Regions from separate parts of the Bacillus sp. OTU530 genome, predicted to be linked through region 2. Evidence: riboswitches for the same ligand, from Rfam matches in the RefSeq annotation. Region 2 holds a riboswitch; the other holds the start of a gene.
What was found. Region 2 has a riboswitch for S-adenosylmethionine ahead of AAHB12_RS17535 (PLP-dependent transferase). Riboswitches for the same ligand answer to the same signal wherever they lie in the genome.
Positions count from the first base shown of each region.

Region 1 (3,564 bases), on a different contig from region 2:
TCGCTAAGTGCAGTATTGTCTAACTCAATTTCCTTTTGGATATGCGCTGTGCTGTACGTTTCGTCTACGCGATTAATAAGAACACCGCCATGTGCTGTAATACTTGTCATCTTGAAATTCCTCCTACTTCCTGTTTCGTATGTTTTAATAAGCTAATGACTCCAAGTGTTGCGATAATTCCCGCCCCAACAATAAAGATAGAATACAAATCACTTTCTAGCAATAGTTTAACGCATGTATAAGATACTAAAAGCGATAAAAACGGGGCAACAAACCACACCTTGAGCATTTGCGAAACAACGCGTTTTTGAAAGACCTTCTTGCCTTGCTGCGCGGAGCCCATGCCGATAATAGAAGATGATGTAATTTGTGCAATCGGCAATGGAATCCCAAATAAAGCTGCTGTAATCACGAGAAATGAGCTGGTAGCAGAAACAGAAATTCCTTCAATCAAAGAAACAGATGTAATTTTCTTCCCATTTGTTTCAAGAACTCGACTTCCTAAGAGAAAAGCTCCCAAGGCAACAAAAATACCACCTAAAAGCAACCCTGTTTCCACTGAAAGCAAATGAGCCCCAACTAACGGAGCAACTGCATTTGCTACGTTTTTCATTCCAGCTGAGTAGGCCTCGAAGAAACCTGTCACAATAACAAGAATTGTAAAAATTGGCTTCCATTTTCCTTTTTCTAAATCAGGATACTTGGAATTAAGCCTATGAATAAGCTTTCCAGCAACATAAGTAATACTGAAAGCTACTACAGGGGTGATAATCCAAAAAGCAACGATAAACAAAAGTTTCTCCACATACAATACTTGATATGCAATCCCCACCCCTGCAACAGCACCTATCGTAATCTCACTGGTAGAAAGCGGAATACCGAGAATATTTGCCGTAAATAAGGCAATTGTTGCTGCAAGTAATGTAATAATAACAATTTTTACTGTAAAGATATCCTCAGGAATAATGCCTGAGCTAATCGTTTTTGTAACCTTTTGGCCCCCAAATACAGAACCAGCAATGATAGCAGCGCCACATATGAGCAGCGCTACCCATTTCTTCTTAATGGCTCCTGAAGCATATGCGACCCCCATTGAGGCAGCTGCTCCACTCGCCCCTATATTCATCGCAAACAATAACGCTGCACAAAATGCGAGAGCTACCATATTTTCTTTTCCCCTTTACTTCTTACTGATGAAGCCCGCATTCTGTTTTACCTGTACCTGACCAACGTCCAGAGCGATCACTGCTGCCACCCTCTGAAGGACGTGTGCATACCTCACAGCCAATGCTCGGATAGCCGATATCATGAAGCGGATTGTACGGAAGGTCATGCTTGTATACATAACGCCATACTTCCTTCCATGTCCAATGAATCAGCGGACATACTTTGATAGAATGGAAACGGTGATCATGATTTAAAAACTGTACATTTTGGCGCGTCGGCGACTGCTCGCGGCGCAATCCAGAAATCCACGCCTTCCCTTGTGCAAGAGCCTTTTCAAGCGGAACAATCTTCCGAATATTGCAGCATGCGTTCGGGTTAGACTTCCATAATTCCGCACCATGCTCTGCCGCCTGCTCTTCTAGCGTAAGCTCTGGCTTTTGTAACACAATTTGAAGTCTTGGGAACCGTTCTTTCACTCTTTCAATTAATTCATACGTTTCTTTAAAATGAAGATCTGTATCTAAAAATACAACCTTTGCATCAGGCTTCACTTGATCAATTAAGTGCAGAAGAATCATCCCCTCTACACCAAAGCTGCATGCATAGACAACATCGTCTCCATAATGATCATACGCCCATCGTAAAACCGAAAGCGCACCTTTTGTTTCATCGTCCTCATTAAAATCAATGGCTGGTGCATCCCATGTTTCATATGTTAACATGTCATTTCCCCCTCTTTTGGTAACATCTATATTCCACTGCTATGTAGGAAGGAGCTGTCTTGTTCCGACGCTGCAGTAACCTTCCTAAAATACTCCCTATCCGTTTGCACTAAAAAAATCTTTCCATTTCGAAAAGACTTTCGAGGCGTCTTAACCTTATCTCTCAAAATGAGATTCCATTTTGACGGATTAGCACCTTGCATACATGCAGGTTGCCGGGTTTCATCGGGCCGTGTCCCTTCACCTCTCTGGATAAGTAATTAATTTGTATTGTATCACAATTACAGCTAATTGCAATCCTAGTTTTCTGATATGAATTATATTTTAAAAGAATTTTTGAAAATATGAAAATATATTGCAGTACACTTCTGATAAAGTTTATATGTTACTATTGCTCTGAAAACGCAGTAAGCCACCGTTTCTTCTCTATTGTAGGCGCCTTCTGCTATTACTTTTCCCTGTTTTCCAAAACTACACTTTCTCTTTCAATAAACATACAATTCCGAGTAAGTGAATAGGGAATTCATGTATTTCTGCCTGAAGCAACGGTTGCTCTGTAGGTTTGCACAGCTTGCTTTACCTCGGGAACAAAGCAAATGATAAGCACTTTTTCCGCGAAGGTCCCCTTGTGCGCAAGACTTGCGGCGATACAATTATGTTAATTTCTTACAAAAATAGGCGAACAACGTACTGTTGTCCGCCTATTTTTTAATTTTTTTCATCCTCTTGCTTTCATACGAGCTCACTTGCTCGAATACGATCCTTTTGTACAAGGTCTTCTAATGTTTCCCGCTCCACAACAACTTGCGCTTTTCCGTCCTTTGCAAATACAACTGCAGGGCGCGCGATACGGTTATAGTTATTTGCCATTGAATATCCGTATGCCCCTGTGCAAGAAATCGCAAGTAAATCCCGTGACGCCGCTTCTGGAAGCTCTATATCCCAAAGCAGCATATCGCCGCTTTCGCAGCACTTGCCGGCAATCGATACAACTTCCTTCGACTCTTCATTTGCTCGATTCGCCAAAATTGCCTCATACTTTGCACCGTACAACGCAGGGCGTATATTATCTGTCATTCCGCCATCCACGGCCACGTATTTACGAATACCTGGGATGTCTTTAATAGAACCGATTGTATACAACGTTGTGCCAGCATCACCGACGATGCTGCGGCCTGGCTCAATCCAAATTTCCGGCAGAGGATAATTACGCTGTGTAAACTGCTCGCGCACCGCATCAGTCATCTCTTTAATATATTGTACGGCTGGGAGCGGCGTATCGCCTTCTGTATAGCGAATGCCAAAACCGCCTCCGAGATTTAAAATCGGCATTGTATGTCCTGTTTCGGAGCGAACAGTATCTACAAATGTTGCTAATACTTCGACTGCACGAACAAATCCATCCGTTTCAAAAATTTGGGAACCGATATGAGAATGGATGCCAAGCACATTGTAGTACGGCTTCGTTACAGCATGCTTCACCGCCTGCAGCGCCTGTCCGCTAGAAACGCCAAAACCAAACTTTGAATCATCCTGACCTGTTGTAATATACTCGTGTGTATGCGCCTCAACACCCGGTGTTACACGCAGCAAAATATTCACCTTTTGCTCACGCTCTTGCGCTAAATCATGAAGAACCTCTAACTCAAAGAAGTTATCAACAACAAAGCAGCCA
Region 1 is NZ_JASATP010000017.1:85,205-88,768, reverse strand. Features, by position in the region: gene sat (sulfate adenylyltransferase) at 1-110, opposite strand, end outside; gene AAHB12_RS14470 (inorganic phosphate transporter) at 107-1,165, opposite strand; gene AAHB12_RS14465 (phosphoadenylyl-sulfate reductase) at 1,188-1,889, opposite strand; SAM riboswitch class I at 2,043-2,148, opposite strand; gene lysA (diaminopimelate decarboxylase) at 2,622-3,564, opposite strand, start outside.
Region 1: linked by a shared signal. The riboswitch ahead of AAHB12_RS14465 (phosphoadenylyl-sulfate reductase) and the one ahead of AAHB12_RS17535 (PLP-dependent transferase) in region 2 are both predicted to bind S-adenosylmethionine.

Region 2 (3,564 bases):
TAATTTCGTCCTCATTCTTGAGTACTTTCGGATATTGCGGCGTTACGGTGCTATTGCCGTTCACACCCAATCTCATATTTCTCATCACCGCTACTAAGTCAGAAACGATTGATGTTGCTGTTGGAAGACTGCCTGCCCCAGGACCATAGAACATTGTCTCTCCAACTGCTGCTCCGTACACATACACAGCATTGAATTCATTTTGTACAGCCGCAAGCGGGTGCGTGTTTGGAAGAAGCGTTGGCTCTACACTCACCTCAAGCTTTTCGCCATCGCGCTTCGCAAGTCCAATTAGCTTCATTGTATAGCCAAGCCCTTGGCTATACGCTAAGTCTTCCTCTGTGATCGATGAAATTCCTTTTACGCTAACATCCTTTAGCTCCACATTTGTGGAAAAGCCAAGCGTTGCAAGAATTGTCATCTTACGCGCTGCATCCAAGCCTTCTACATCTGAAGTTGGATCCGCTTCTGCAAATCCAAGCTCCTGCGCTTCCTTTAACACATCCTCATATGCTCTTCCTTCATTTGACATCTTTGTCAAAATGAAGTTTGTTGTTCCGTTCACAATTCCCATCATTTTCGTAATTCGATCAGAGGAAAGTCCGTCCACAATGGTGCGAAGAATCGGGATACCGCCAGCTACACTTGCCTCATAAAATAAATCACATTGATTTTCCTTTGCTACAGAAAGCAGCTCAGTGCCATATACAGCCATTAAGTCTTTGTTGGCTGTCACAACATGCTTGCCATTTTGCAATGCGCGTAAAATATGCGCTCTTGCTTCTTCAAGTCCGCCCATTACCTCAATAACTATATCAATATTCTCATTGTCGATGATTTCCGTTGCATCCTTAGTGAGCATATCAGGGGTAATTTGGACATCTCTTTCTTTTTCTAAGTTCTTCACTAAAATTTTCGTAACTTTGACAGGACAACCGATTTGATGAATGAGGCGATCTTGATGAGCATTAATGATCTTGACCACCCCACTGCCAACTGTGCCGAGTCCTAGTAAACCAACCCGAATTTCTTCCACTATAGTCCACCCCTTTTTTACAAAATGATATTTATGTGCAATTATATAATTTCATGTCGTAAAAAACAATATATTGTCAACATTCTGAATACGTTTTATAATTTTATCCCTAAGAAAACGTTACCACTTTCATAAAATGAATGGTGTTTCCTGGTATACATAATAATTGAGCCAATTGGAAAATAACAAATTCCCATGACTTCTCCACTTCACTATCGGGCTCTGAGTTGGATCATTATCCCGATAATAATTTTTTGGAATCTCAATTTCTAAGCCTCTGCTTATATCACGATCATATTCATTCTTTAACGTATCACGTCCATATTCACTATGACCGAACACAAAAATATTCTTCCCTTTAGCATCAGCGGCAATATGCACACCTGCTTCGTCAGATTCTGCCAAAATCTTCAGCTCTGGTACTTTTATAATATCCTCTTTCCGTACTTCTGTATGCCGCGAATGAGGAGCCCAAAAGTATTCATCAAATCCGCGCATTAGCTGCACATTCTGCACCTGTACCTCATGCTCAAAAATACCAAAGGTTTTCTCTTCAAGCGGGTATTTTGGAATGCCATAGTGATAGTAAATCCCAGCTTGTGCACCCCAACAAATGTGAAGAGTGGATGTTACGTGAGTTTGTGTATAATCCATAATACGTTTTAGCTCTTCCCAATAATTCACGTCTTCAAACTCCATCGTCTCTACCGGAGCTCCGGTGATGACGAAGCCGTCAAATTTCTCTCCTTCTACCTCGCTGAACGTTCTATAAAAGCTCGTCAGATGCTCCTGTGACACATTTTTTGACGTATGTGATTCCATATGAAGCAGATGAACGTCAACCTGCAGCGGTGTATTGCCAAGAAGGCGTAACAGCTGCGCTTCTGTTTCCTGCTTTGTCGGCATTAGATTCAAAATAGCAATCTTGAGCGCACGGATATCCTGATGCTCCGCACGTTCCTTCGTCATAACAAAAATATTTTCCTTCTGCAGGACTTTACCAGCTGGTAAGTCTTTATTCACGATGATAGGCATATTCTTTTCCTCCGGATAATGCTTGATATAAATCTGCAATTAACTCTTCCACCTCTTGAATACCGATGGACAAATGAATGAAGTCCGGTTTGACTCCAGCAAGAAGCTGCTGCTCCTCAACCGTTTGGCAGTGCGCTATGCTCGCCGGGTGAATCGTTTCTTGCTTCCATGCTTCTCCCATTCCCGCACCCTTCTTTCCTCGATATACACTTTCTTAAAAGTATAAAAAAAAACTGCTCCTTTTCCCCGCAGGTAAAAGAAGCAGTTATGTCCAAAATCATCCGGCTCATACCTCTCTTATCTCTCAGGAAATATACCTGCAGGATTTGGCACAATTCCGTTCGACGGCTGTTGCCAAGGCTTCATAGGGCCTGTTCCCTCTGCCTGTTCTTGATAAGTCGTATGCATTCATTAGTGCTGATTGTATCGAAATTAATTGGTACTGTCAACATGTTTTTTAAGGCTTATACGATGTGATCAAAGACTGCATATCGTCAATATGACCGCTGTCCTAACTATTAGCTATCACTGCTCACATCTTAACCTTCTTTATTATATCATCCCGTCATGAACTCAATAGAGAGATTGGAATTCGACATATTAGGCATCTTCTACTTAATATAAAGAAACTTGCTGATTAGCGATCCGTTAGGCGAAGATAGGGGTATGGTTACACCTTGTTCCTAAAGTTTCCTAATACACCGAATTTGCTTCTAGCTGGAAACCTATACTTTCTTACAGTGAAAAAGAAAGCAAACAAGGGCATCGTTTGCTCAAGGTTCTCAATCTTTTTTATCCCCATTATTCTCTGGACCTTTGATTGCGAACTAAAATATCAATAATTCTATACATAAAGAAATAATGTTTGAAATTCGTCTCGTTCCTACATACCTGCCTCTATAAAGGTTTACCGTTTTCTTTTATTTACTTAAGAAAATATTATAATAGATAGAATTTTTAATCAATGATCAAATTTTCTATCATTTACCAAAATAATCCAAATAAAAAGAAGGAAGTCTTTAAATGACTATTGAATATACTCTTCTCATAAGAAGAAAAAATCATGTCTCTGCAATTAATCTACATAATCCTAAGCCTCGGTAATCTATCCATACATACGTTTAGGAGGGTTCCTTATGAAACGTTTATGGTTTAGCCTTATCTTACTGCTCGCTATTTTCCTCCCCCAAGAACCGACTCAAGCTGCCTCGACATCTTCTCAAGTAGTAATTGTTAATACCGCAACAAACAAGCTTGCCCTTTATGAGAATGGAAGTCTAGTTCGTGAATTTTCAGTCGGAACTGGCAAAAGCAGCACCCCTACCCCGTCAGGAAAGTTCACCATTGTAAACAAAATTACCAATCGTCCATACTATACAAGGGGAATTAAAGGAGGCGCTCCAGATAACCCGCTCGGAGATCGCTGGATGGGTTTAAACATAAATGGAACAGCTGGTGATACATACGCCATTCATGGCAATAATAATGAAAGT
Region 2 is NZ_JASATP010000023.1:61,186-64,749, reverse strand. Features, by position in the region: gene AAHB12_RS17545 (homoserine dehydrogenase) at 1-1,036, opposite strand, end outside; gene metA (homoserine O-acetyltransferase MetA) at 1,166-2,071, opposite strand; gene AAHB12_RS17535 (PLP-dependent transferase) at 2,052-2,252, opposite strand; SAM riboswitch class I at 2,366-2,471, opposite strand; gene AAHB12_RS17530 (SH3 domain-containing protein) at 3,208-3,564, shown strand, end outside.